4 regions of the Streptomyces sp. NBC_01471 genome follow, and region 4 is predicted to be linked to each of the others. Evidence: riboswitches for the same ligand, from Rfam matches in the RefSeq annotation. Region 4 holds a riboswitch; each other region holds the start of a gene.

Region 1 (6,937 bases), 450 kb from region 4:
GTGTCCAGCCGGAAGAGCGCTCCGGCGGAGGGCGGCAGGCCGAGGCGGCGCGCGGTCAGCACCCGCAGGAAGTGGGCGTGCGCGACCAGGACGACGTCTCCGCCCTCGCCGTCGAGGTCGGCGTCGCGCAGCGCCACGTCGACCCGCTTCAGGACGCGGTCGGCGCGCTCACCGACCTGCTGCGGGGTCTCACCGGGGTGCTCGGGCGGCCCCTCGGCCACTCCGTCGGTCCACAGGTCCCAGTCGGGCCGGTCCCGGTGGATCTCCGCGCTGGTGATGCCCTCGTACGCCCCGTAGTCCCACTCGTGCAGGTCGGCGTCGGTGTGGGCGGGCACCAGCCCGGCCAGCTCGGCGGTCCGCCTGGCCCGGGTCAGCGTGCTGGTCAGGGTGAGCGCGATGCGCCGCTGGGCCAGCAGTGGTGCGACCTTGCGGGCCTGCTCCTCGCCGGACGCCGTCAGCGGCAGATCCGTCCAGCTGGTGTGTTTCCCGGTGCGGCTCCAGCTGGTCTCACCGTGCCGTACGAGAATCAGCTCTCCCATGACCGCCCTGCCCTTTCGCGTCTGTCACCTCGAAGCCGGTGTGATGCCGGTGCCGGGGGTGACGTCGGTGTTGATGTTGTACAAGGGCTTCAGCCTGTCACGACCAGCGAAGATTCCCGCAGAGCGGGCCCGCGGGCTGTGATGCTCGGCGCACTGCCCGCGGTACGCCCGGGTCCAGCTCCTCCGGTGCAGTCCGGCCCGGTCCGGTCCGGTGCTGTGCCGGTCCGGTGCTGTGCCAGTCCGGTGCTGTCCGGTCCGACGCTGTCCAGCCCGGTCGGCCAGTCCGGTGCTGTCCAGTCCGGTCGCGTGCCTCCCAGCGGAGCGCACCGGCTGCGGGCGCGCATCCCGGGTCACGGTTCCAGCGGCCGTCCGATGCGCAGGTTCCACCGTCCGGCCCTGCCGCTCAGCTCGGTCAGCGTCACGGTGCCGCGTCCAGCCGCCAGAGCACCTCGCCGGGGAGGGCCGGCACCTGCGGTACGGCGGCCCGCACCACGGCGGGACCGGCCACTGCCAGCCCCCGGCCGCCCCCGCCGGCCGGCCCTTCCAGCCAGGTGCCCGTCCGCTCGCGGAGCGCGTGCAGGGACTCACCACCGTGCGGCGCCGCGGCGGGATCCGCGGCCCCTCGCCGTCGAAGCGCGCTTCGCGCAGTGCGGCGCTGTGGGCAGGTGAGATCAACATCACGCGTACCGTCATCGCTGTCCCCGTCGCGGTGTCCGTCCGCTCGGCAGGGCAAGCGGATCACGTGAGTTGGGGGCGGCGGGCACGGGGTGTGACGGGCCGTCCGGCCGACCGGCACCGTAGCGGAGCCGGCCCGGCAAGCGGTACGGTCCACATGAACATGACGAGGGTGTGATGGAAGTCCGGTGGGAATCCGGCACGGTCGCGCCACTGTGAACCCGTTCTGCGGGAAGTCAGACCCAGCACCTTCGTCTCAGGCACCACGATCGGGACGCGTGTTCCCCAGGAGGTTCTGCCATGGCAAACTCCCTTGCCCCCACCCCGAGCGCCCCCGCCACTCCGGCGATCGCTCCTCTCTCCCTCAAGGCCATCGCCCCCTGGGCGGTCTTCTTCGGGATCCTCATGCTCATCCTGCTGTACTTCGTCGGCGCCGAACAGGGCGCCACCTCGCTCGTCTCCGGGACGGATGTGCACGAGTGGGTCCATGACGGGCGTCACCTTCTCGGCTTCCCCTGCCACTGACCGCTGACGTCCAGGGGACCTCTCTCATGAACTCCATATCCATACGCGCCCTGCTCGTCCGCGGCATGCTGGCCGGCCTCGCCGCCGGTGTGCTGGCGCTGGTCGTCGCCTATCTGCTCGGTGAGCCGCGGGTGGACTCGGCCATCGCCTTCGAGGACGCGCACAGCCACGAGCACGAGATGGAGGTGGTCAGCCGCTCCCTCCAGTCGACAGCCGGCCTGGCCACCGGTGTGCTCGTCTTCGGCGTCGCGGTCGGCGGCATCGCCGCCCTCGCGTTCTGCTTCGCACTCGGCCGTACCGGCAGGTTCGGCCCCCGGGCGACAGCCGTGCTGGTGTCGGCCGGCGCCCTGATCGCCGTGTACGTCGTGCCGTTCCTCAAGTACCCGGCCAACCCGCCGTCCGTCGGCGACCCCGGCACCATCGGCAAACGCACCACGCTGTACTTCCTGATGATGGTCCTCAGCGTGCTGCTCGCCGTCGCCGCCGTGATCCTCGGCAAGCGGCTCGCGCCCCGGCTGGGCAACTGGAACGCCACTGTGTCGGCGGGCGCCGCTTTCCTCGTGGTGGTCGGACTCGCCTATGAGTTCCTGCCCGCCATCAACGAGGTGCCCAAGGACTTCCCGGCCACTCTGCTCTGGCAGTTCCGGCTCTCGGCACTCGCCATCCAGCTCACCCTGTGGACCGGGTTCGGCATGATCTTCGGCCACCTCGCCGAGCGTCATCTCCTGCCGCGGACAGCTCCGGCACACGACGCGGACGGCACGACGGCGCGGACGACGGCCCCCGTCAGCTGACCAACTGCGCGTGCGCCACCGGCTGTGGGCGCACCCACAGCTGTGCGTGCGTCAACTGCCGTGGCGGGCACCACCGGCAGCGCGTGCACCACGAGCTGCCGACCGGCACCGGCCTCCCCCACTGGCACGCTGATGCACTGACGGCTTCGCCTCCGTATCCCGGAGACCACGGATCCCGCCCGGACCACATCCGGGCGGGATCCGTCCGTGTGCGAACACAAGGTTCTGGCTTGGCCAACCCCTTGCCACTCATTGTCCACGTGTTCACCGTTTCACCCCTCTGCTCCTCACCGGCTGCCCGCAAGAGTTTCCGGAGGGCCCTGAAAGGGGCCCGTCCGAGCTTGAGAAGGGGATGTTCATGGCCGAGTTGACGCGACGCAGACTCCTTGGCTCAGCGGCAGGCGCGGTCGGCGGTGCGGCCGCACTGTCGCTGCTTCCGCCCAGCGTGCAGAAGGCGGTCGCGGCCGGGCCGCCGCGCCACGGCTCCCTGCGCGACATCGAACACGTCGTCATGCTGATGCAGGAGAACCGCTCGTTCGACCACTACTTCGGCACACTGTCCGGCGTACGCGGCTTCAGCGATCCACAGGCGCAGAAGCTGGCCAACGGCAAGCCGGTCTTCTACCAGCCCGACACCGTGAATCCGAAGGGCTATCTGCTCCCGTTCCACCTGGACACGCACACGTCGAGCGCCCAGGCCATCCCGTCCACCAGCCACGCCTGGTCCGTACAGCACGAGGCGTGGAACGGCGGCCGGATGGACCAGTGGCTCCCCGCCCACCGCAAGGCCGACGGGCTCAACGGCCCCTACGTCATGGGCTACTACACGCGGGAGGACATTCCCTTCCAGTTCGCGCTGGCGGAGACCTTCACCATCTGCGACAACTACTTCTGCTCGGTGTTCGGGCCCACCTGGCCGAACCGGCTGTACTGGATGACGGGCACACTCGACCCGAACGGGACCCAGGGCGGCCCGATCCTGAACAACACCGCCCCCACGCCGTACCGCTGGACGACCTACGCGGAGCGGCTGCAGGCGGCGGGCGTCAGCTGGAAGGTCTACCAGCAGGACGACGACTACGGGTGCAACATGCTGGAGAACTTCCAGTCCTTCAAGGACGCCAAGCCCGGTGACGAGCTGTACGAACGCGGAGTGCGCCCGCAGCCGGAAGGCACGTTCGAGGACGACGCCCGCAACGACCGGCTGCCTGCCGTCTCCTGGATCATGCCAACGAGCTACCAGTCCGAACACCCGGACTACCTGCCGGCGGCGGGCGCGGACTTCGTGGCTCAGAAGATCGAGGCCATCGCGTCCAATCCGAAGGTGTGGGCGAAGACCGCCTTCATCCTCAACTACGACGAGAACGACGGCCTGTTCGACCACGTGGCGCCCCCCACCCCGAAGCCCGGCACGGCGGACGAGTTCGTCCAGGGGCTGCCGATCGGCGGCGGCTTCCGGGTCCCCGCGATCATCGTGTCGCCCTGGACCGTGGGTGGCTGGGTCGCGGGCGAGCGCTTCGACCACACGTCGGCGCTCCAGTTCCTGGAGCGGTTCACTGGGGTACGGGAACCCAACATCACCCAGTGGCGCCGCCGCACCTTCGGCGATCTGACCTCGGCCTTCCGCTTCTCCGACGCCCACCGCCGCCCGCCGCACCTGCCGGAGGACACGGCTGAACAGCTGGAGCAGGCAAAGGAGGAGGTGGCCACGCTCCCGAAGCCGACACTGCCGGGCGCCGACCAGAGCTTCCCACGACAGGAACGGGGGCACCGGCCGCGTACCTGAGCCCCGCCGGCTGTGGCGCCTGCGGGCGTTCTGCCCGCAGGTGTTCCGTCGCTCGGGCCATGGGCGGGGGCCCACCCCGGCCATGGCAGCTGGGCGGACCGGGGTGGAGTCAGCCGAGCCCCAACAACTCCCGCATCCGCGCGTACTTGGCCGTGAGGCGTTCCCTGGTCGGTGCGTCCAGTACGGACAGCCGCCGCGGGTCGGCGTTGTGGGCGAGGTCGGCTTCCTTGATCAGCAGCGCCCCCGGCACCGCGAGGATCCGGGCCGCGTAAGCCTCCGGGCTCTCCCCCGTCCGCTTGGTCATGGCGAACACCATGTCCTTGACACCGCGCGGCAGCGGCGCCCCCTCCAGCCAGTCCGCGCTCAGCGCGTCGTCCTCGACCGAGTCGTGCAGCCAGGCCGCGGCGATCTGGTCGTCGGTGCCGCCCCGTACCGCGACTCCCTCCGCGACCGCCGCCAGGTGCACGGTGTACGGCTGCCCCGCCTTGTCGGTCTGCTCGGCGTGCACCCGGCGGGCGAGCGCCTCTACCTCGGGCAGGCTCAGGCGGCCGCCCGGCTCCCCCGAAACGGAGGACAGCGCGGCCGGTACGTCCCGGGCCGGCTGTCCGGCCCTCTCCCAGTTCCCCATGCGGCCCCATGGTAGGCGGCGGCCGTCGGGGGTTTCCGAACTCATCTACGATCAGCGACGTGTGCGCACATGTCATCGTCGCTGAAGACGACGAGAAACAGGCCGAGCTGGTACGCCGATACCTCGAACGCGAAGGGCACGCGGTCACCGTCGTGGGTGACGGCCTCGCTGCTCTGGAGGAGGTACGGCAGAGGACACCGGACCTCCTGGTCCTGGATGTGATGATGCCGCGCGCCGACGGCCTGGACGTCGTACGGGTGCTGCGCGCGGAGTCACGGGAGCTGCCGGTGCTGATGCTGACGGCCCGTACCACCGAGGACGATCTGCTGCTCGGGCTCGATCTGGGCGCCGACGACTACATGACCAAGCCCTACAGCCCAAGGGAGCTGATGGCGCGGGTCCGCACCCTGCTCCGCCGCTCGCAGCGGTCCGGGGGTGCGGCGCCCGCCGCCGATCCGCTGCTGTCGGTGGGCGCGCTGGTCATCGACCCGGCGCGGCACTCGGTGTCGGTCGGCGGCCGGGAGGTCGACTGCACGCCGGGCGAGTTCCGGGTGCTGGCCGCGATGGCCGCCGAGCCCGACCGGGTCTTCACCCGGCAGCAGCTGCTGGCCGAACTGCACGGCTTCGACCGGTACATCAGCAACCGCACGGTCGACGTACACGTCATGAACCTGCGCAAGAAGATCGAGACGGCCCCGCGCAGACCGGCCCGGCTGCTCACCGTGTTCGGTGTCGGCTACAAACTGACCGATCCGGCGAAGGGCGCCCACCTTGCGTCGCAGTAAGAGGCGGAGCCGGCAGCCGTCGGGGCCTTCCGGTCCCGTGGGGCAGCCGGAGCTTGTACGGCGGATCCGGCTGCCGCTGCGCAAGAGTCTGCTCGGCCGGCTCCTGGCGGTGTCGGCGCTGGTGGCAGCGTGCTCGGTGATGGCGACCGCCTGGCTCGCCGCACAGACCACATCCGGTGCGATCAAGCAGGAGCAGGGCCAGAACCTCACCGCCGACACCCGCATCTACAACACCCTGCTCGGCTACGCGGCCGCGCATCCCCGCTGGGACGGCGTCGAGGCGACGGTGCGCGACCTGGCCCGGCAGTCCGGCCGGCGGATCGCCCTGACCACCGAGAACCACCAACTCGTCGCCGACTCCGCGACCCAGAAGCAGCCCCCGGCGCTGCCACCCCAGGTTTCAGCGGTCGTCGACCCGCTCTCCATGGACACCACGCTGGCTGCGCGGAGTGCCACCAAGAACGACACCTCGGCCGACCGGATCGATCCACGGGCCGTCGGGCCGTTCCGGCTGCCCGCGCCGGAGCGCAGGACGCTCAGACACGCCGCCGACCACGCCGTGGCCTGCCTCGGCAGCCTCGGGATCGCGTCGGACGTGGTGGAGGGGCCGAGTGGCCGCCCCCGTATCCAGGCGGTCGGCAACGACCCGGACCGCACCCAGGGGACCAGGTGCGAAACGGAGGCGCTGGACGCGCCCACCCCCACCGAGCAGAAGGCGCTCACCGCGCTCAACCACCTGGCGGACGCCTGCCTGGACCGCCAGCACCGCGACGCGGTTCATCTGAGCCTGAACCTCTCCTGGAACGAGGCCGCGGTGCCCGTGGCCAAGAGGGCCGCGAGCGCCGTGGCCGACCAGCCCGCTCCCATTCCCACTCCCTCTGCCGCCCAGCCCAGTCCCGTGCCACCGAGCGTCCGCAACAGCGACGACGACCGGGCCATCGCGTCCTGCGTCGGCACCGCGCGCCGCGAACAGCTCAGCTCGTACGTCGCGTCGCCCGCCCTGCTGTTCATCGGCGACCAGGGCAGGGCCACGGTCCCCGGCTTCAACCTCTCGCCGGCCAACACCGCCCGTATCGCGGGGGTCGCCGCACTCGTCCTCGCCCTCACGGTCGGCGCGTCCGTGCTCGCCGGGGCCCGGCTGGTCCGCCCGCTCCACGCGCTCACCAACGCCGCGCAGCGGATGCGGGACAGCGGAAGTTCGGAGC
Region 2 (6,937 bases), 5.5 Mb from region 4:
CCGGACGAAAGTTGAGGACGCCATGGCGCAGGTGACCGAGCACGGCGGGGGCGTCTGGTCCATCGAGGTCCCGATCCCCGACAATCCCCTGGGCCACACCCTGGTCCACGTCGTCGAGACGGACCGCGGCCCCGTACTGATCGACACCGGCTGGGACGACCCCACGTCCTGGGACGCGCTGGCCGCGGGCCTGGCGGACCTCTCCCTCTCCGTCACGGACATCCACGGCGTCCTGATCACCCACCACCACCCCGACCACCACGGCCTCTCCGGCCAGGTGCGCGAGGCGTCCGGGGCCTGGCTCGCGATGCACGCCGCCGACACCGAGATCGTCAAGCGAAGCCGGGACACCGAACCGGCGGTCTGGCTGGAGTACCTCACCCGGAAACTCGCCGCCGCCGGGGCGCCCGACGAGCACATCGCGCCGCTGCGCCGGGCCCGCGCGTCCGGCCGGACGCGGACGCTCCCGGGGCTGCGGGCCGCCGTTCCCGACCGGGAGATCGTCCCCGGCGACCTGCTTCCGCTGCCCGGCCGCAGGCTCCGCGCCATCTGGACACCCGGCCACACCCCGGGCCATGTCTGCCTCCACCTGGACGAGGAACACCCGGCGAACCGCCCCGGCAACGGGCGGCTCTTCTCGGGGGACCATCTGCTGCCGGGCATCACCCCGCACATCGGGCTCTACGAGGACCCGGACGACGCCGCGGTCACCGACCGGGGGGATCCCCTCGGCGACTATCTGGACTCACTGGAGCGGATCGGCCGGCTGGCCCCCGCCGAGGTGCTCCCCGCCCATCAGTACGCCTTCACCGACGCGGCGGGCCGGGTAAGGGAGTTGCTCGCCCACCACGAGGACCGGCTCCGGGACCTGCTGACCCTGCTGGCCCGGCCGCTCACCCCCTGGCAGATCGCCGAGCGGATGGAGTGGAACCGCCCGTGGGAGCAGATTCCGCACGGCTCGCGCAACATCGCGGTCTCGGAGGCCGAGGCCCATCTGCGGCGGCTGGTGAAACTGGGGCGCGCGGAAGCCCTCACCGGCAGCGATCCCGTCACCTATGTGGCGGTATAGCAGGGAACATCCCTCCCGGTCCTTCCGGCACGGCACGAGAGGGCGGGCGACCGCCCCGGATGACGGTCGGCCGGGGGGCCGTCATCCGCGTCCCGGCCGCGGCCGAACTCAGGACCAGCGGAGGATAGTCCGCTGGTCGGAGTAGCGTTAGGGTCATGCATTCAGTACCGCACATCACGAGGGGGGCGGCCGCCGATGGCGCCGGACGAGGCTGTGATCGGCTGCACGGGGAAGCTGATCCTTGCCACGCGCGGATCCGCCGGCCCCGGTGAGGTTCTGGTCCAGGTCAGAGGCGGCTGGGAAGCCTTTCTCGCCTGGTCCGAAGAGCCCTTGTCGTACGGGGCGACAGTGCTCGTGATCGAATCCCGTGGTACTCGCCAGGTCGACGTCATCGAGTGGGCCGATCCCGTGGATCCGCTGGATGCGCTGACCCTCGACCCCGGCGACACCGACTAAGGAGACCAAGGATGTTGGGTTATCGCGTTCCAGCGCCGGATGAGGCCATGCTCATCTCCGGAGGCAGGCGTGGTCTGGGCGGTGCACCCTTCAGGGTCGTGACCGGCCACGGCAAGTTCGTACTTCCGGTCTTCCGCAAGACCCGCTTCCTGACGCTCGCGATGTGCGAGGCGGAGGTCGCCGAGACCTGCGTGACGCGGCAGGGCATCGTGCTGACCGTGCGGGCCGTCATCGCGTTCAAGGTCGGCAACGACACCGAGAGCATCGTCAACGCCGGCCAGCGCTTCCTCTCCGACCAGGACCAGATGTCGGTACTGACCGGCCGGATCTTCTCCGGCCATCTGCGGTCGATCATCGGCTCGATGACCGTCGAGGAGATCGTCACCGAGCGCCAGAAGCTCGCCACCGAGGTGCTGGAGACCTCCAAGACGGAGATGGCCAAGATCGGCCTGATCGTGGACTCGCTCCAGATCCAGTCCATCGACGACGGCGAGACCGGCTACATCTCGGCGATGTCCGCCCCGCACACGGCGGCCATCCAGCGGCAGGCGCAGATCGCCCAGGCCCAGGCCACCCAGGCTTCCGTCGAGGCGCAGCAGGAAGCCACCCGTAACCAGGCCGAGTACGCGCGGCAGACCGCCGTCGTGCAGGCGCAGTACTCGGCCGAGGTGGACCGGGCGCAGGCCGAGGCAGCCCAGGCGGGTCCGCTGGCCCAGGCGCACGCGCAGCAGGAGGTGCTCGCGGCCCAGACCGAACTGGCCGAGCGCGCCGCCCAGTTGCGCCAGCAGCAGCTCGTCGCCGAGATCGTGAAGCCCGCCGAGGCGGACGCGGAGCGGATCAGGGTGCTGGCCGTGGCCGAGGCCGAGCGGATGAAGATCCAGGCCGCGGCGGCCGCCTCCTACGACCGGGTGGCGCTCGACCGGATGCTGATCGACCAGCTCCCGCAGATCGTCAAGGAGGCCGCGTCCGGTCTCGCGGGCGCCAATGTCAACGTGCTCAACGGCGCGGACGGCCTGGGCGAGATCGCGGCCGGTCTGGTGGGCCAGGGTCTGACGATCCTCGACTCGGTACGGAAGAACCTGGGCGCGCAGGACGACGACGCCCACCAGGGCGGCCGGGGCGCGGAGATCCAGCGCTACCTCGGCGGGAAGTCCGGCAACGACAACGGCGACAACGGCCCGATCGACATCAAGTAGGCGACCGGCAGGACCCTGCGGCCCGGGCCGTACGGAGCGGCAACGGACGGCGGCGCACCGGATCCAGTGGTGCGCCGCCGTCCGTTGCCGTCCGTCGTCGTGCCCGGAGGTGCGGCCGTGCCCCGCCCCCGGAGCCGCTCCCGGCGTGGCCGGTACAGTGGGAAGGTCGTCATCACACCCGCACGGGGAGAAGCCGGTGCAATCCCGGCGCTGACCCCGCAACCGTAACCACCTCCGGTGGTGAGCCGGACCGCCCTGTACGGAAGTGACCGGCTCGTGCCACCGGAAGCCTCCGGTGGCCGGCACCGTCGAGGTATACGGAGCCGGAGCCCCGGTGCCTGAGTGGGCCCGTGTCCCGGCTTCCCCGCAGGAGAGGCCCCGCCCGCCATGACCCTTCGCCGCAGCGCCACCGCGCTGGCCGCATCCGCCATACTCTGCGCGGCCGCTGCCCCGACGGCCTTCGCCGACTCCGCCTCGCCGTCGGCCTCGGCGTCCCCGGTGCTCCCCTCCGGCCTGTACGGCAAGACGGACCCCAAGTACGACGGGGTCTGGCGGCAGTCCCTCGCGCTGATCGCGCAGGACGCCACCGGGGTCCGCCCCGCCGCGAAGGCCGTCGACTGGCTGACCGGCCAGCAGTGCGCCGACGGCGCCTTCACCTCCTTCCGCGCCGACGTGACGAAGCCGTGCGACGGGAAGGAACTCCTGGACACCAACGCCACCGCGGCCGCCGTCCAGGCGCTGAAGGCGCTCGGCGGGCACGACGCCGCCGTGAAGAAGGGCGCCGGCTGGCTGAAGTCGGTGGCGGGCAAGGACGGCGGCTGGAGCTACAACCCGGGCGGCGCGAGCGACGCGAACTCCACGTCGGTGGTGATCGGCGCGCTCGCCGCGGCCGGGGAGCCGACGGCGAAGGCGGAGAAGATGCTGGTCTCGCTCTCGCTCCCGTGCGACGCCAAGGAGGGCGGCGGCGGCTTCGCGTACCAGCCCGACAAGAAGTCGGGGAAGCTGTTCGCGAACGCCGACGCGACGGGCGCCGCCGTGCTGGGCACCCTGGGCTCCGGCCTGGCACCGCGCCCCGGCGGCAAGGACGTCGGCGGCACCGGCTGCCTGAACGCCTCTTCGCCCGCCCAGGCCGCGCACAACGGCGCCACCTACCTCGCCGGGGCGACCGCGGGGAAGGCCTATCTCAAGTCCGCGATGCCGGGCGCCGAGGACCAGCCCGACTACGGCAACACCGCCGACGCGGTGACCGCGCTCGGCGCCGACGGCCTCACCGCGCAGGCCAGGCAGCCGCTCGCGTGGCTGGAGCAGCACGCGGCGGGATGGGCCCGGCAGAGCGGCCCCGCCGCATACGCCCAGCTGATCTTCGCGGCCCGGGCGAACGGGGTCGACCCGCACGACTTCGGCGGCGCGGACCTGGTCAAGCAGCTCAACGCGACCGGCCCCGCCCCCGCGTCCTCGGCGAAGGCGGCCGACTCGAAGAAGGACAGCGACAGCTCGGGCGTCAGCGTCTGGTGGATCGTCGGTGTCGGTCTGGTCGCCGGGATCGGGATCGGCTTCCTGCTCAGCACGCGCGGCAGGAAGCGGCAGGCCTGATGCGCCGCCCGACACTCCCCACGCACCGCGTGCGGTCAGGTTCCGTACGGCTGGTCGCCCTGGCCGTCGCGGTGGGCGCGGCGCTCACGGCGCTCGGGGCGGCTCCCGCGCAGGCCGCCGGGTACCGGTACTGGTCGTTCTGGGACCGCGCGGGCAGTGGCTGGCAGTACGCCACCCAGGGCCCGTCGACGGCCCGGCCCGCCGACGGGGACGTTCAGGGCTTCCGCTTCGCCGTCAGCGCGGACTCCCAGGACGCGAGCAAACCGCGCGTCCCCGCGCACACCCCTCTCACCTTCGACGGCATCTGCGCGAAGACCCCGGCCGATGGCGGCTCGAAGCGCATCGCGCTGGTCATCGACTTCGGTACGGCGGCGGACGCGCCGGGCGGCGAGAAGCCGCCCGCCGAGCGCACCGTGTGCGCGCGGGTCGGCGGGGACGCGACCAGCGCGGAGGCGCTCGCCGCCGTCGCCAAACCGCTGCGGTACAACAGCGACGCGCTGCTCTGCTCGATCGCCGGCTATCCGAGGACCGGCTGCGGCGAGCAGGTCTCGCAGACCCGGAAGGGCGGCAGCGAGACACCGGCCGGCAACGCCGCACAGAACGACAGCGGCGACAGCGGCGGGCCCTCCGCGGGACTCGTCGGCGGGATCGCCGCGGTGGTCGTGCTCGGCGCGGCCGGTGTATGGCAGGCACGCCGCAGGCGCACCAGCGGATGACGGTGTCGCTCCGGGCCCCCGCCGTCGGCCGCAGCAACGCCCTGCATGCCGGGGCCTGGTGGCTGTGGGCCCTCGGGCTCGCCACCGCCGCGTCCCGCACCACCAACCCGCTGCTGCTCGGCCTGCTGGTCGGCGTGGCGGGCTATGTGGTGGCGGCCCGGCGCACGGCCGCGCCGTGGGCCCGCTCGTACGGCACGTTCGTGCGGCTCGGGCTGTTCGTCATCGGCATCCGGCTGGTGTTCTCGGTCGTGCTCGGCTCGCCGGTCCCCGGCTCGCACACGCTGTTCACGCTGCCGGAACTCCCGCTGCCGCACTGGGCGCAGGGGGTACGGATCGGTGGGCGCGTGACGGCCGAGCAGCTGGTCTTCGCTCTGTACGACGGCGCCAAGCTGGCCACCCTGCTGATCTGTGTAGGCGCGGCCAACGCGCTCGCCAACCCGGCCCGGCTCCTCAAGTCCCTGCCGGGCGCCCTCTACGAGGTCGGGGTGGCCGTCGTCGTCGCGATGACCTTCGCGCCGAACATGGTGGCCGACGTGGTGCGGCTGCGCACCGCGCGACGGCTGCGCGGCCGTCCCACCGGCGGGGTCAGGGCGGTCCTGCAGATCGGGCTGCCGGTGCTCGAAGGCGCGCTGGAGCGGTCGGTCGCCGTGGCGGCGTCGATGGACGCACGCGGCTACGGCAGGACGGCGCAGGTGCCGCGTGCGGTCCGGCACACCACCACCGTGCTGACGCTCGGCGGACTGCTCGGGGTCTGTGCGGGGACGTACGGTCTGCTGGCCGCCGAGGGCGCCTCGTACGGCCTGCCAGTGCTGGGCATGGGAGTGCTGGCGGCACTGGCCGGGCTCAGGCTGGGGGGCCGCCGGTCCGTGCGGACCCGCTACCGGCCGGACCGGTGGGGCCCGCGCGCCTGGCTGGTCGCGGGCTCGGGGGTCGCCGTGGCCGCGTTGATGATCTGGGCGGGCGGCCGCGACACGGCGGCCCTGCACCCCGGTGTGGTCCCGCTCGTCGCCCCGGTGCTGCCGCTGTGGCCGGCGGCCTCGGTGCTGATCGGACTGGTGCCCGCCTTCGTGGCCCCGGTACCCGTACCCGCACCCGTACCCGTATCCAAGGAGAGGCAGCAGTGATCCGGTTCGAGCAGGTGTCGGTCACCTACGCCGATGCCCGGGAGCCCGCCGTGCAGGGGGTCGACCTGACCGTGCCCGAGGGGGAGCTGGTGCTGCTCGTCGGCCCCTCCGGTGTCGGCAAGTCCACGCTGCTCGGCGCGGTGTCCGGTCTGGTGCCGCACTTCACGGGCGGGGTGCTGCGCGGCCGGGTCACCGTCGACGGCCGGGACACCCGGACCCACAAACCGCGCGAACTCGCCGATCTGGTGGGGACGGTGGGCCAGGACCCGCTGGCCCACTTCGTCACGGACACGGTCGAGGACGAGCTGGCGTACGGCATGGAGTCACTTGGTGTCGCCCCGGACGTGATGCGCAGGCGGGTGGAGGAGACCCTCGATCTGCTGGGCCTCACCGAACTGCGCGACCGCCCGATCGCGACGCTCTCCGGCGGTCAGCAGCAGCGGGTCGCGATCGGCTCCGTGCTGACCCCGCACCCCAAGGTGCTGGTGCTCGACGAACCGACGTCCGCGCTGGACCCGGCGGCGGCCGAAGAGGTGCTGGCCGTCCTGCAACGGCTGGTGCACGACCTGGGCACGACCGTGCTGATGGCCGAGCACCGGCTGGAGCGGGTGGTGCAGTACGCGGACCAGGTGATCCTGCTGCCCGGCCCCGGCGAGGCTCCGGTGCTCGGCGTGCCCGCCGATGTGATGGCGGTGTCCCCGGTGTTCCCGCCGGTCGTGGCGCTGGGCAGGCTGGCGGGCTGGGATCCGCTGCCGCTGTCCGTACGGGACGCCAGACGCCGGG
Region 3 (6,937 bases), 7.4 Mb from region 4:
GTGTGGGCGCGTACGTAGTTCTGCCCGTCGGGCTCGTCGAGGGATGCGGCCAGCCGTACCGCGTCGTCCAGGAGGCCGATGGTGTGCGGGAAGGCGTCCCGGAAGAAGCCCGAGATGCGCAGGGTGACGTCGATGCGGGGACGGCCCAGCTCGTCGAGCGGCACCGGCTCAAGGCCGGTGACCCGGCGTGAGGCGTCGTCCCACACCGGGCGGATACCGAGCAGTGCGAGGGCTTCGGCCACGTCGTCGCCCGAGGTGCGCATCGCGCTGGTGCCCCACAGGGAGAGCCCCACGGAGGTGGGCCACTCGCCGTTGTCGGTGCGGTAGCGCTCCAGGAGCGAATCGGCGAGCAGCTGTCCGGTCTCCCAGGCGAGCCGGGACGGGATGGCCTTGGGGTCGACGGAGTAGAAGTTGCGGCCGGTCGGCAGGACGTTGACCAGGCCGCGCAGCGGGGAGCCGGAGGGCCCGGCGGGGACGAATCCGCCGTCCAGCGCGTGGAGGGCGTGGTCGATCTCGTCGGTGGTGGCAGCCAGCCGCGGAACGACCTCGCGGGCCGCGAAGCCGAGGATGTCGGCCACTGCCTGCGGGTGGCCGTCGGCGACCTTGACGGCGGCCTCCGGATCCCAGTCCGCCGCTTCCATCGCCTCGACGAGGACCCGCGCCTGCTCCTCCGCCGCGTCGGCCGCGGTACGGGTGGCGTTGGCCTCGTCCAGGCCCAGCGCTTCGCGCAGCCCCGGCAGTGAGGCGGTGCCGCCCCAGATCTGTCGGGCGCGCAGGATGGCGAGCACCAGGTTGACCCGGTCGGCTCCGGCGGGCGGGTTGCCCAGGACGTGCAGTCCGTCACGGATCTGCGCGTCCTTGATCTCGCACAGCCACCCGTCGACGTGGAAGATGAAGTCGTCGAAGCCCTCGTCGTCGGGCCGGTTCTCCAGGCCCAGGTCATGGTCGAGTTTGGCGGCCTGGATGAGCGTCCAGATCTGGGCCCGGATCGCGGGGAGCTTCGCCGGGTCCATGGAGGCGATCTGGGCGTACTCGTCGAGGAGTTGCTCCAGGCGCGCGATGTCGCCGTACGAGTCGGCGCGGGCCATCGGCGGGACCAGGTGGTCGACCAGCGTGGCGTGGACGCGGCGCTTGGCCTGGGTCCCCTCGCCCGGGTCGTTCACCAGGAACGGGTAGATGAGCGGAAGATCACCCAGGGCCGCGTCGGGACCGCACGCGGCGGAAAGGCCCGCGTTCTTGCCGGGCAGCCACTCCAGGTTTCCGTGCTTGCCGAGGTGGATCATGGCGTCCGCGCCGAAGCCGCCGTCGTCCGCGGAGGCGGCGATCCAGCGGTACGCGGCCAAGTAGTGGTGCGAGGGCGGCAGATCGGGGTCGTGGTAGATCGCGATGGGGTTCTCGCCGAATCCGCGCGGCGGCTGGATGAGGACCAGCAGATTGCCGTGGCGCAGGGCGGCGAGCACGATGTCGCCCTCGGGGTTGCGGCTGCGGTCGAGGAACATCTCGCCGGGCGCCGGGCCCCAGTGCTCCTCCACGTTCGCACGGAGTCCGGCGGGGAGCGTGGCGTACCAGCGCCGGTAGTCGGCGGCGGGGATACGGACGGGGTTCCGGGCGAGCTGCTCATCGGTGAGCCACTCCTGGTCGTGGCCGCCGGCCTCGATCAGCGCGCGGATCAGTTCGTCGCCGTCACCGGAGGCGAGACCGGGGACGTCCCGCGGACCGAAGTCGTACCCCTGGTCGCGGAGCCGGCGCAGCAGGGCGACGGCGCTCGCGGGGGTGTCCAGGCCGACGGCGTTGCCGATCCTGGAGTGCTTGGTGGGGTACGCGGAGAGCACCAGGGCCAGGCGTTTGTCGGCGGGGGCTATGTGCCGCAGCCGCGCGTGGCGCACGGCGATCCCGGCGACGCGGGCGGCCCGTTCGGGGTCGACGACATAGGCGGGGAGCCCGTCCTGGTCGATCTCCTTGAAGGAGAAGGGCACCGTGATCAGCCGGCCGTCGAACTCGGGTACGGCGATCTGGCTGGCCGCGTCCAGCGGCGACACGCCCTCGTCGTTCTCCTCCCAGACGGCCCGTGAACCCGTGAGGCAGAGCGCCTGGAGGATGGGGACGTCCAGGGCGGTGAGGGCGCCCGCGTCCCAGGACTCGTCGTCGCCCCCGGCGGAGGCCTGGGCGGGCTTCGTTCCGCCGGCGGCCAGGACGGTGGTCACGATGACGTCCGCCGCGCGCAGCGTTTCGATCAGCTCCGGCTCGGGGGCGCGCAGCGAGGCGACGTAGAGCGGCAGGGCCCGGCCCCCGGTGTCCTCGACGGCCTCGCAGAGGGCGGCCACGAAGGCGGTGTTGCCGCTCATGTGGTGGGCCCGGTAGTAGAGCACCGCGACAGTCGGCCCGTCCGTGGTGCGGGCGGTGCGGTCCAGCGGGCCCCAGCTGGGCGCGGGCGCCGGGGGCTCGAAGCCGTGGCCGGTGAGGAGCACGGTGTCGGAGAGGAAACGGGCGAGCTGGTCGAGGTTGGCGGGCCCGCCGTGTGCCAAATAGGCATGGGCCTCGGCGGCGATTCCGACCGGGACGGTCGACGCCTCCATCAACTGGGCGTCGGGGGCCTGCTCGCCGGTGAGGACGACGACCGGGCGCCCGTCCGCCAGGAGCAGGTCGAGGCCCTCCTGCCAGGCGCGGATGCCGCCGAGGAGGCGTACCACGACCAGGTCGGCGCCTTCGAGGAGCGCGGGCAGGTCGGTGAGCTGGAGGCGGGCCGGGTTGGCGAAGCGGTAAGCCACCGGGCCGTCAGCGGCACGGGCGCTGAGCAGGTCGGTGTCGGACGTCGACAGGAGCAGGAGCATGCGGCGTCAGGCCTTCCTCGGGGTGTCCACGCCCCGGGCGGTGGTCAGGACGGCGGGAGTTCCTGGCTCACCCGGCTCGGAAGCCGGGCTCACAGTGGCGGGACCGCGCCGGAATCTCACCGGGCTTCCTCCCCTGTCGCCGTCTAGGCGATTGCGGGCCGAACGGCCCGTCGCCAAGCATAGTAACGACCTTGACGGGCGACCGGCAGTGGGCCACCGGGTCCGCCCGCGGCGCACCCGGTCCTTACGAGCCGTCGCATCGGTGCAGGACATGGGCCTTGCGGACTGGTCGGTATGCTCGCCGCCATGCCCCTCTCCTCCGCACCTCCGCCTCCACGGGAGCCGGCCGCCCGCCGTGACCGCGGTGACGCGTGTCCGGGCAGCCTGCGCCTGCACACGGCGGCCGACGGCGCGCTGGCGCGGGTCAGGATCCCGGCGGGCGTACTGACGGTTTCGCAGGCCGGGACGCTGCTGGACGTGGCGCGGCGGCTGGGCGACGGGGCGCTGCATCTGACGTCGCGCGGCAATGTGCAGCTGCGCGGGCTGGCCCCGGACCGGGGCCAGGAGCTCGCCGAGGTGTTCGCGGGCGCCGGGCTGCTGCCCTCGGTACGCCATGAGCGGGCCCGCAATGTCGTGGCCTCCCCGCTGTCCGGCCTCGACGGGCGGGGAGCGGCCGATGTCCAGCGCTGGGCGCGGGAGTTGGACGCACTACTCTGTGGCTGCGAGGCGGCCGCGGAGCTGTCGGGCAGGTTCCTGTTCGCGCTCGACGACGGCCGCGGTGACGTGGCCGGGCTCGGCGCGGATGTGACGTTGATCGCTTCTTCGGGCGCCGGTGCGCTGCTGTGCGCCGGCGATGCGCGGGAGACGCTGGCGGTGCCGGCCGAACACGCGGCCCGCTGTGCGCTGCTGGCGGCCGAGACCTTCCTGAGCACAGCCCGTGCCGCCGGAACCGGCGCCTGGCGCGTGGCGGAACTGCCCGGCGGACCGGCGGCGTTCGTCCGCGCGGTCGCGGAGCGGCTGGCAGCCGCCGGCATCCCGGCCGCTGCCCGGGACCGGGCGGAACGGCTGACGTCCGGAGCCGGGCCCGCGCCCGGTCCGGTGCCGGCCCCGGACGGACGGACGGCGCTCTCCGTCGGGGCGCCGCTCGGCCTCATCACCTCCGCCCAGTGGCGCCTGCTGACCGACACGGCGCAGCACGACGGCAGCGGCGAGCTCCGGCTGACCCCGTGGCGGGGTGTGGTGCTCCCCGGTCTCGGACCGGACACCGCTGAGGCCCGGCTCGCCGGACTGTCGGCCGCGGGACTGATCACGGGACCGGACTCCCCCTGGCACGGGGTCGGGGCGTGCATCGGGCGCCCCGGCTGCGCGAAGTCCCTGGCCGATGTGCGCGCCGACGCCGCACCGGCCCCCGGCACCGGTCACGGCCTGCCCGTGTACTGGTCGGGGTGCGCACGGCGCTGCGGCCACCCCCACGGCGACTGGGTGGACGTGGTCGCCACGGACGCCGGTTACGAGGTCTCCGTACGCGGTGAACGGCTGCGCGAGACCATGAACGACCCCTCAGAGTTCGCCGCCACCGTGGCGGAAGCCCGGACCACGCCCCTCACGCAGTGACGAAATGAGCGAGAAGACAGTGTTCGACTACGAGAAGGACGGCCCGGCGATATACCGCCAGTCCTTTGCGACCATCCGCGCAGAGGCGGACCTCTCGGAGCTTCCCGCCGATGTCAGCCAGGTCGCCGTCCGGATGATCCACGCCTGCGGCATGGTCGACCTGGTGCGCGATCTCGCCTACACGCCGCAGGTGGTGGCGCGCGCCCGCGAGGCGCTGCGCGCCGGCGCCCCCGTGCTGTGCGACGTGGCGATGGTCGCCAGCGGGGTGACCCGCAAGCGGCTGCCCGCCGGCAACGAGGTGGTGTGCACGCTGTCCGACCCGTCCGTGCCCGGTCTCGCGGCGGAGCTCGGCACGACGCGTACCGCCGCGGCCCTGGAGCTGTGGCGCGACCGCATGGAGGGCGCCGTGGTGGCCGTGGGCAACGCGCCGACCGCGCTGTTCCGGCTGCTTGAGATGGTCCGCGACGGCGCTCCGCGCCCGGCGGCGGTCATCGGGATGCCCGTCGGCTTCGTCGGCGCGGCCGAGTCCAAGGACGCGCTGGCCGACAGCGTCCACGGTCTCGACCACCTGGTGGTGCGCGGGCGCCGCGGGGGCAGTGCCATCGCGGCGGCCGCGGTCAACGCCATCGCGAGCGAAGAGGAATGAACACCAGCATGAGCAAGCAGAACACCGGGCGGCTGTACGGGGTCGGGCTCGGCCCCGGTGACCCGTCGCTGATGACCGTACGCGCCGTGGAGGTCATCGCCCAGGCGCAGGTCGTCGCCTTCCACAGCGCCCGGCACGGCCGGTCCATAGCCCGGTCCATCGCCGCCGGGCACATCCGCGCCGACCACATCGAGGAGGCGCTGGTCTACCCGGTCACCACGGAGACCACCGACCACCCCGGCGGGTACCGGGGCGCGATGGAGGAGTTCTACGCCGAGGCGGCCGCCCGGCTGGCGGCCCATCTCGACGCGGGCCGCACCGTGGCAGTGCTCGCCGAGGGCGATCCGCTCTTCTACGGCTCGTACATGCACATGCACAAGCGGCTGGCGGACCGTTATCCGACCGAGGTGATCCCGGGGGTGACCTCGGTTAGCGCGGCCGCCGCCCGGCTCGGTGCGCCGCTCGTCGAGGGCGAGGAGGTGCTGACGATCCTGCCGGGCACGCTGCCCGAGGAGGAGCTGACGGCCCGGCTGGCGTCGACGGACTCCGCGGTGGTCATGAAACTGGGCCGCACCTTCCCGGCAGTGCACCGGGCGGTCGAGCGGTCGGGGCGGATGGCCGAGGCCCGCTACGTGGAGCGCGCCACGATGCCGGGCGAGCGGACCGGCGAACTGGCGGACGTGGAAGCCGGATCGGTGCCGTACTTCTCGGTGGCGGTGCTGCCGAGCCGCGTCGGCGCGCCCGAGCCGGTACGCGAGCACGGTGACGTCGTCGTGGTCGGCACCGGCCCCGCGGGCCCGCTCTGGCTGACCCCGGAGACCCGGGGCGCGCTGGCGGCCGCGGACGACCTGGTCGGCTACACCACGTATCTGGACCGGGTCCCGGTCAGGCCCGGCCAGCGGCGGCACGGCTCCGACAACAAGGTGGAGTCGGAGCGCGCCGAGTTCGCTCTCGACCTGGCCGGGCGCGGCCGGAAGGTCGCCGTGGTGTCCGGCGGTGATCCCGGTGTGTTCGCCATGGCCACCGCCGTACTGGAGGTCGCCGCCCAGGACGCGTACCGCGATGTCCCGGTGCGGGTGCTGCCCGGGGTGACCGCCGCCAACGCGGCCGCCGCCCGGGCCGGTGCGCCGCTCGGCCACGACTACGCCACGATCTCGCTCTCGGACCGGCTCAAGCCGTGGGAGGTGATCGAGGAGCGGCTGCGCGGCGCGGCCGCGGCCGACCTGGTGCTCGCGCTGTACAACCCCGGCTCCCGCAGCCGGACATGGCAGGTCGGCAAGGCTCGTGACCTGCTTCTCGAATACCGCTCGCCGGACACGCCCGTGGTGCTGGGCCGGGACATCGGCGGACCGGGCGAGAGCGTGCGGATCGTACCCCTCGCAGCCCTCGATCCGGCCGAGGTCGACATGCGCACGATCCTGCTCGTCGGCTCCTCCCGGACGCGGACCGTGCGGCGGGGCGACGGTGAGGAGATCGTCTGGACCCCCCGGAGCTACCCCGAGGGGTGACGGGGTGGGTTCCGGCGGGGCTCGCGGCGGCAGGGGTCAGGCCGTATCGCGCAGGTCCCGTACCCAGCGGGCGGCTTCCCCGGGGGTCCCCGCGACCTGTACGCCTTCGGGAACGGCGGGGCGGCGGACGACGACCACCGGGAGACCGGCCTCCCGTGCCGCGGTGAGCTTGGCGGCGGTGGCCGGTCCTCCGCTGTCCTTGGTGACCAGCACGTCGATCCGGTGGTCGCGCAGCAGCGCCCGCTCGCCGTCCAGGGCGAAGGGTCCGCGGTCGAGCAGTGTCTCCATGTGCAGCGGGTGCGGCGGAAGCGGAGCGTCGACCGACCGCACCAGGAACC
Region 4 (6,937 bases):
CCGGCGGGCAGCGTGAGGTTGCCGACGGCGCGCAGCAGGTCCCAGGGCTCGGCGTCGGAGCGGATTTCGCCGGCCTGCGCCGCGCCGTTCAGGAGTGCTCCGAGGGCAGGCTCGAAGCGTCGCCGGAAGTAGGACGGCAGGCTGTCGTAGGCCGCGTCGCCCGAGTGCAGGGCGGCGCTCAGCCCGCGCTTCGTGGCGATGAAGCCCGCGAAGCGCTGCAGCCACCGGGCCAGCGCCTCGGCCGGTTCGTGCTCGACGGCGAGGGCGGGGGCGGCGGCCGCGCAGGCGTCGACCTCGTTGCGGAAGACGGCGGCGATGAGGTCCGAGCGCTGTGGGAAGTGCCGGTAGAGAGTGCCTGCGCCGACTCCCGCCCTGGCGGTGATCTGCCGGACGGGGGCGTCCACGCCGGAGGTGGAGAACACCTCCGCTGCGGCGGTGAGCAGGGCGTCGATGCTGCGCTGTGCATCGGCGCGCACCGGCTGGCGCGACTGCTGTCCGGCCGTCGGTGCTCCAGTCGTCGTGCCGTCGTTCATGGGTGCCCCTCTTTGCCAACCGGAACAACGTTCCGTATCGTGATGATGGAACATCGTTCCGCTTATGTGAGCGTAGCGCGCTGCGGCGGAAACCACACCCAGAAGGAGTACACATGAAGTACCGCACACTGGGGCGAACCGGGATCAAGGTCAGTCCCTACTGCCTCGGCGCGATGATGTTCGGGGCCCTGGGCAACCCCGACCACGACGACTCCGTCCGCATCATCCACAAGGCGCTGGACGCGGGCATCAACTTCGTCGACACCGCCGATGCCTACGCACGCGGCGAGTCCGAGGAGATCGTCGGCAAGGCCCTCAAGGGCCGCCGTGACAACGTCGTCCTGGCCACCAAGGCCCACCTCCCCATGGGGGACGACCCCAACCAGCGGGGCAACTCGCGGCGCTGGCTGGTGCGCGCACTCGACGACTCGCTGCGCCGGCTGCGGACCGATCACGTCGACCTGTTCCAGGTCCACCGGCCCGCGCCGGACACCGACGTGGAAGAGACCCTCTCCGCCCTCACCGACCTGGTGCGCGCGGGCAAGGTCCGCACCATCGGCGCCTCCACCTTCCCCGCGTCGGACATCGTCGAGGCGCAGTGGGTCGCCGAGCGGCGCGGCCTGGAGCGGTTCCGCACCGAGCAACCGCCGTACTCGATCCTCAACCGGGGCATCGAGCGCGAGGTGCTGCCGGTCTGCGAGCGTTACGGGATGGGCGCCCTGGTATGGAGCCCTCTCGCGGGCGGCATGCTCACCGGCCGCTACCGCAAGGGGAAGCAGGCCGACACCCACCGGTCCGGCTTCGGCTTCAAGCACCTGCTCGACGAGCGGCGGCTCGACGTCGTCGAGCAGCTCATCCCGGTCGCCGAGGAGGCCGGGATGCCGCTGACGCATCTGGCGACGGCCTTCGCGATCGCCCACCCCGGCGTCACCTCCGCGATCATCGGCCCGCGCACCATGAACCACCTGGACGACCTGCTCGCGGGCGCGGAGACGATCCTGAGCGACGACGTCCTCGACCGGATCGACGCCATCGTGCCGCCGGGCACCGACGTCGGAACGCTGGACATGATCTACAACCCGCCCGCCGTCGAGCAGCCCGCCCTGCGCCGCCGCCCGGCCGTCGAGCGTTCCGCCGCCTGAGCGGGGACGGCTCCGGGGAGCAGCACACGTGTCGGTTCTGCGGGGCCGGGCCGGACCGCAAGGTGTCCGGCCCGGCCCCGTCCACCGGTCAGGCGTCCCCGGCGGCCAGTTCGGAGCGGACCTCGCGGGCGGCGGCGACGAGGTTCTCCAGGGAGGCGCGGGTCTCGGGCCAGCCGCGGGTCTTCAGGCCGCAGTCGGGGTTGACCCACAGCCGTTCGGCCGGGATGGCCTCAAGTCCCTTGCGGAGGAGTGCTGCCGCTTCCTCCGTACCCGGCACGCGCGGGGAGTGGATGTCGTACACGCCGGGTCCGGCTTCGCGCGGGTAGCCGTGCTCGGCGAGTTCGCGGGCGACCTGCATGTGGGAGCGGGCCGCTTCGAGGCTGATGACGTCGGCGTCGAGGTCGTCGATGGCCTGGACGATGTCGCCGAATTCCGCGTAGCACATGTGGGTGTGGATCTGGGTGTCGGACCGGACGCCGCTCGTGGTGAGCCGGAAGGACTCGGTGGCCCAGTCCAGGTACGCGGCGCGGTCGGCGACGCGCAGCGGCAGTGTCTCGCGCAGGGCGGGTTCGTCGACCTGGATGACCGAGGTCCCTGCCGACTCCAGGTCGTTGACCTCGTCGCGCAGGGCGAGTGCGACCTGGCGTGCGGTGTCGCCGAGCGGCTGGTCGTCACGGACGAAGGACCAGGCGAGCATGGTGACGGGCCCGGTGAGCATGCCCTTGACCGGGCGGTCGGTCAGGGAGTTGGCGTACGTGGTCCAGCGCACCGTCATCGGCTCCGGCCGGGAGATGTCGCCCGCGAGGATCGGCGGGCGGACGTAGCGGGTCCCGTACGACTGGACCCAGCCCTGCTGGGTGGCCAGATAGCCGGTGAGCTGCTCGGCGAAGTACTGCACCATGTCGTTGCGCTCGGGCTCACCGTGCACCAGGACGTCGAGCCCCGCCTTCTCCTGGAAGGCGATCACTTGCTGGATCTCGGCCCTGACGCGCTCCTCGTACCCGGCGGCATCGATACGCCGGGCCCGCAGGTCCGCGCGGGCCGTGCGCAGCTCTGTGGTCTGCGGGAACGAGCCGATGGTGGTGGTCGGCAGGAGCGGCAGCCCGAGATGGGCGCGCTGCGCCGCGGCCCGCACGGAGTAGGGCTGGGAGCGGCGCGCGTCGGCGTCCGTCACTGCGGCGGCCCTGGCCCGTACGGCGGGGTCGCGGGTGATCGCCGAGCCTGCCCGGGAGGCCAGGTCGGCGCGGTTGGCGGCCAGTTCGGCCGCGATGGCACCGGTCCCCTGGGTGAGCCCCTTGGCGAGGGTCGCGATCTCCGCGGTCTTCTGCCGGGCGAAGGCGAGCCAGCGCAGGATCTGCGGGTCGACGTCCCGTTCGGCGGATGCGTCGAGCGGCACGTGGAGGAGCGAGCAGGAGGCGGATACGTCCACCCGGTCGGCCAGCCCCAGCAGGGTTCCCAGCGTGGCGAGCGACTTCTCCAGGTCGTTGGCCCAGATATTGCGCCCGTTGACCACACCGGCGACAAGGCGCTTGCCGGGGAGTCCGCCGATCGCGGCCAGCGCGCCGAGATTGGCCGCCGCAGCTTCGGTGAAATCGAGCGCCAGGCCTTCCACCGGGGCCTTGGCCAGGACGGGAAGCGCGTCGCCGAGCCGGTCGAAGTAGGACGCGACCAGCAGCTTGGGACGGTCGGTCAGCGAGCCCAGTTCACGGTAGGCGCGTGCGGCGGCGTTCAGATCGGCGGGGGTGCGGTCCTGGACGAGAGCCGGCTCGTCCAGCTGGACCCACTCCGCGCCTGCCGCACGCAGATCGGCGAGGACCTCGGCGTAGACGGGCAGCAGCCGGTCCAGCAGGGTCAGCGGTTCGAAGTCCGCCGCGACGCCCGGCGCCGGCTTGGCCAGCAGCAGATAGGTGACCGGGCCTACGAGTACGGGACGGGCGGTGAGGCCGAGTGCGGTCGCCTCCCTGAGCTCCCCGGTCTGCTTGGTGGAGTCGGTGGTGAACACCGTGTCCGGGCCCAGTTCGGGCACCAGGTAGTGATAGTTGGTGTCGAACCACTTGGTCATTTCGAGGGGCGCCACGTCCTGGGTGCCGCGTGCCATCGCGAAGTAACCGTCGAGCGCGTCGGTTTCGACGGCCCCGCGGTGCCGCTCCGGGACCGCGCCGACCATGACACTGGTGTCCAGCACGTGGTCGTAGTACGAGAAGTCACCGGTGGGCACCTCGTGGATGCCGGACTCCGCCAGGCGCTGCCAGTTCGACCGGCGCAGACCTGCGGCGGTCTCGCGCAGTTCGTCGGCGCTGGTGCGGCCCTTCCAGTAGCCCTCGATGGCTTTCTTCAGTTCCCGGTTCGGGCCCTGGCGGGGGTAGCCGTACACGGTGGCCCGTGCTGCCGCGGCTGCGGACTTCGCTGTCACGGAAATCTCCTTCGCGAGATGACTCCTTGAGATCCCGGTGACGGGACGCGAACGCGAAGGGGTGACGAACCGGACGGTCCACGCGTGCCACGAGGCACGGTCGTCCGCCGGTATACGCGCCGACCCGCCCACGAGGTCACCGGGATGTCCGTACGCGATCGGTCGCGCACGGGCAACGGGCAGGTCTTCGGACTTGCGGGCGCGGTCACCCTCGGAAAGGGTTTCCCTCTACTGGCCGTCGCTTCCCAGGCCCGGCCGGGCCCAGTGCGTATGACGGCGGTCGTTCCCACTTACCGCTGCGGGGCAGTCCCGGATTTCCACCGGGTTCCCTCTTACGACGCATCCCGTCTGGCGGACGGGGCGAACCAGTTGCACCAGCCAGCCTAGAGGGAGACGTCCTTCCGCGGAGGCGTCCGCCCACATTGCGGACGGTGACGTGAGACACGGAGGACGACCGCGTACATCCTGGTCCGCCGCAGCGGAGCGGGGCTCGTGCCGGGCCGGATCGCCGGCTTCCGTCAACCGTTCGGTCCACGCCATCGGCCGTGCCATGGCGGCTGGATGGCTCACATGCGCCTATCCCGTGATCATTCGGGATGATACTGGGCAGGTGCTATCCGCCGTGCGCCCTGCCCCGGACTGCCTTCCGGCCCGGGCCGCCGGCGACCCAGGGCGACCCGGCCGTGCAGACAGTACGGTCCACGCCCCGAGACGGACGGAGCTCTCACGATGAAACGCCTCACCAGGACCGCGACCGCGGTGTCAGCCGGACTGCTGCTGCTCGGAACGCTCGGCACCGCCACGGCCACGGCCGCGACGGGCGTTCCCAGGGATCCCGGTGGTGTCCTCGGTCCGAACGGTTACAAGGGCATTCAGCTCGGACAGTCCGAACGCGATGCGGAGAAGACCGGTCTGCTGGTGAACAAGCAGACATCCCCCGGGTGCGACTTCTACCGCCTCGCTCCCAGCGAGGGCAAGCCGAACCTCGGCGGCGGCGTCTTCGTCGAGCCCCGCAAGGGCGTGGTGGTGATCACCGGGACGAACCTGATCCGCACACCCGAGGGAATCACCATGGGCACCGGCCTGGCCAGGGTCAAGGCCGCCTACCCCCGGCTGACGAAGGTCGGCGACTACATCTTCGAGACGCCCGTCCCCGGCGGTACCCCGGCCGAGCGCTACCGCTTCGCCGTGGACGAGCAGAACCTCGTGTCCGACTTCGCCCTTGAGGCCGCGGACCGGGGGACCTGCGACAGCTGAGGCCGCCCCGCCCGCGGGCGAGCGGGTCACCCGTCCGACGGGGCGACCGGCACTACCTCTTCACTCCGACGCCTGCCCAGATCGGGGTTGAGGCGGCGCCGGGCCCGGCGTCCGGGCTGCCGATGTCCGGCGTGTCCGTCCTGGGCCGCCACTGATGGGGCGCGACCAGCCCTGGATCGATCAGGTCGGTGCCGTCGAAGAACCGGAGCGTCTCGTCCCTGGTGAGGGGCCGCAGGGCCGTGCCCTCGGCTGCGAAATCGTCCTGCAGAGTGGCGGAACCTCCTGCGAGTTCCCTCGCGAACACGGATATCACCAGACAGCTGCCTGCGGGCAGCACGTCCATCAGACGCCGGACGACGGCATGCGGCTCGTCCTTCGGGTCGATCCAGTGCAGCAGCAGACCCATCGTCAGGGCGACCGGCTGCCCGAGGTCGAGAGTGTCGCGCAGTTCCGCTGACCCGAGAATGGTGTCCGGATCGGTGAAGTCGGCCTGGATGTAAGCGGTGCGGCCGGCGGGACTGCTCACGTGCAAGGCACGTGAGTGCGCGAGGACGATCGGATCGTTGTCCGCGTACACGACGCGGGATTCCGGTGCTGCCTCCTGCGCGACCTCGTGCAGGTTGGGCGAGGTCGGTATACCGGTGCCTATGTCGAGAAACTGCCGGATCCCCGCCTCGCCGACGAGGTATCGCACGGCACGCAGGACGAACTCCCGGTTGGTCCGCGCGGCCAGCTGCACGGACGGCATCTTCTCCGCCACCGTCGCGGCCATGGCCCGGTCGGCGGGATAGTTCGTCTTGCCGCCCAGAAATACATCGTAGATACGTGCTGGATGCGCCCTGTCGGTACGCAAGTCGATCGGCGCACGTGCGTCCGCACGGTTCATCCACTCGTCCGGTGACGACAACGAAATCTCTCCCTCAGGTCACAACGCTTGTGGACGATAGTGAACTTGATCGATCAGCATGTCCAACGCCGGCAGCCGAGGCGCACGGCACCCGGCCCCGCTCGGGCGACATAGGGGAACCGGGCCCGCATGTCCCCACGGTTGCTGGCGGGGGGAAGCGCGGAAGTCCTTCGAGGGTGACGTGGGGTTTCACTCACGAGCCCGGTAGTGGTGCTCTTCCCGCTCGTCGTCGTGGGACCGGCCCGGTGTTACGTGGCCCGCCACCCCGTCCAGCCGGTGACCGCGACCTCCACCACCTCACCGGCCGGCGGGCGTCCCGCGTACTGCTGTGGGTACTTCTCGGCGAGCAGCGCCGCGTAGTGCGCCGCGTCGGCGGACTGCGCGGCGGGTGGGAGCACCCGGGCCTGCCCGTCCGCGCGGGCCCACCACAACTGGTCCCAGTCCTCCCGGTAGGAGTCGGTGAGCAGGCAGACCTCGGGATTGGCGCGGATGTTGGCCAGCCGTTTGAGGTGGGGGGACCGCTTGGGCTTGTGGTCGACGGCCATGACCAGCGTCTCGCCGGCCACCGTGAAGACCACCGGCACCAGGTGCGGGCGCCCCGCCGCGTCGGCGGTCGCCAGGCGGGCGACCCGGGACGCCGCGAACCGCTCACGCGCCTCCGACCTGGTCAGGCGGGGCATCAGCG

Evidence for each region. A riboswitch is a leader RNA that binds a small molecule or an ion and turns the genes downstream of it on or off. The one in region 4 is predicted to bind cobalamin.
Region 1: it holds a riboswitch for cobalamin, as region 4 does, so the genes downstream of both, OG285_RS03660 (CbtB-domain containing protein) here and metE (5-methyltetrahydropteroyltriglutamate--homocysteine S-methyltransferase) in region 4, are expected to answer to the same signal.
Region 2: it holds a riboswitch for cobalamin, as region 4 does, so the genes downstream of both, OG285_RS26165 (prenyltransferase/squalene oxidase repeat-containing protein) here and metE (5-methyltetrahydropteroyltriglutamate--homocysteine S-methyltransferase) in region 4, are expected to answer to the same signal.
Region 3: it holds a riboswitch for cobalamin, as region 4 does, so the genes downstream of both, cobN (cobaltochelatase subunit CobN) here and metE (5-methyltetrahydropteroyltriglutamate--homocysteine S-methyltransferase) in region 4, are expected to answer to the same signal.

Annotation. Positions count from the first base shown of each region.
Region 1 covers NZ_CP109450.1:840,629-847,565, forward strand. The annotation lists gene OG285_RS03645 (histidine phosphatase family protein) at 1-539, opposite strand, end outside; gene OG285_RS03650 (hypothetical protein) at 538-681, shown strand; partial or broken gene OG285_RS03655 (histidine phosphatase family protein) at 890-1,152, opposite strand; adenosylcobalamin (AdoCbl) riboswitch at 1,367-1,511, shown strand; gene OG285_RS03660 (CbtB-domain containing protein) at 1,515-1,739, shown strand; gene OG285_RS03665 (CbtA family protein) at 1,766-2,533, shown strand; gene OG285_RS03670 (alkaline phosphatase family protein) at 2,892-4,319, shown strand; gene OG285_RS03675 (HD domain-containing protein) at 4,429-4,947, opposite strand; gene OG285_RS03680 (response regulator transcription factor) at 5,007-5,732, shown strand; gene OG285_RS03685 (sensor histidine kinase) at 5,719-6,937, shown strand, end outside.
Region 2 covers NZ_CP109450.1:5,836,613-5,843,549, reverse strand. The annotation lists gene OG285_RS26180 (MBL fold metallo-hydrolase) at 23-1,069, shown strand; gene OG285_RS26175 (hypothetical protein) at 1,265-1,525, shown strand; gene OG285_RS26170 (flotillin family protein) at 1,537-2,721, shown strand; cobalamin riboswitch at 2,868-2,994, shown strand; gene OG285_RS26165 (prenyltransferase/squalene oxidase repeat-containing protein) at 3,109-4,314, shown strand; gene OG285_RS26160 (SCO2322 family protein) at 4,314-5,030, shown strand; gene OG285_RS26155 (energy-coupling factor transporter transmembrane component T) at 5,027-6,154, shown strand; gene OG285_RS26150 (ATP-binding cassette domain-containing protein) at 6,151-6,937, shown strand, end outside.
Region 3 covers NZ_CP109450.1:7,794,633-7,801,569, reverse strand. The annotation lists gene cobN (cobaltochelatase subunit CobN) at 1-2,831, opposite strand, end outside; cobalamin riboswitch at 2,868-3,018, opposite strand; gene cobG (precorrin-3B synthase) at 3,126-4,445, shown strand; gene OG285_RS35275 (precorrin-8X methylmutase) at 4,465-5,091, shown strand; gene OG285_RS35270 (precorrin-2 C(20)-methyltransferase) at 5,100-6,599, shown strand; gene OG285_RS35265 (cobalt-precorrin-6A reductase) at 6,636-6,937, opposite strand, start outside.
Region 4 covers NZ_CP109450.1:386,297-393,233, reverse strand. The annotation lists gene OG285_RS01645 (TetR/AcrR family transcriptional regulator) at 1-533, opposite strand, end outside; gene OG285_RS01640 (aldo/keto reductase) at 647-1,675, shown strand; gene metE (5-methyltetrahydropteroyltriglutamate--homocysteine S-methyltransferase) at 1,764-4,088, opposite strand; cobalamin riboswitch at 4,249-4,473, opposite strand; gene OG285_RS01630 (hypothetical protein) at 4,818-5,345, shown strand; gene OG285_RS01625 (SAM-dependent methyltransferase) at 5,398-6,231, opposite strand; gene OG285_RS01620 (TIGR03668 family PPOX class F420-dependent oxidoreductase) at 6,501-6,932, opposite strand; gene OG285_RS01615 (LLM class F420-dependent oxidoreductase) at 6,932-6,937, opposite strand, start outside.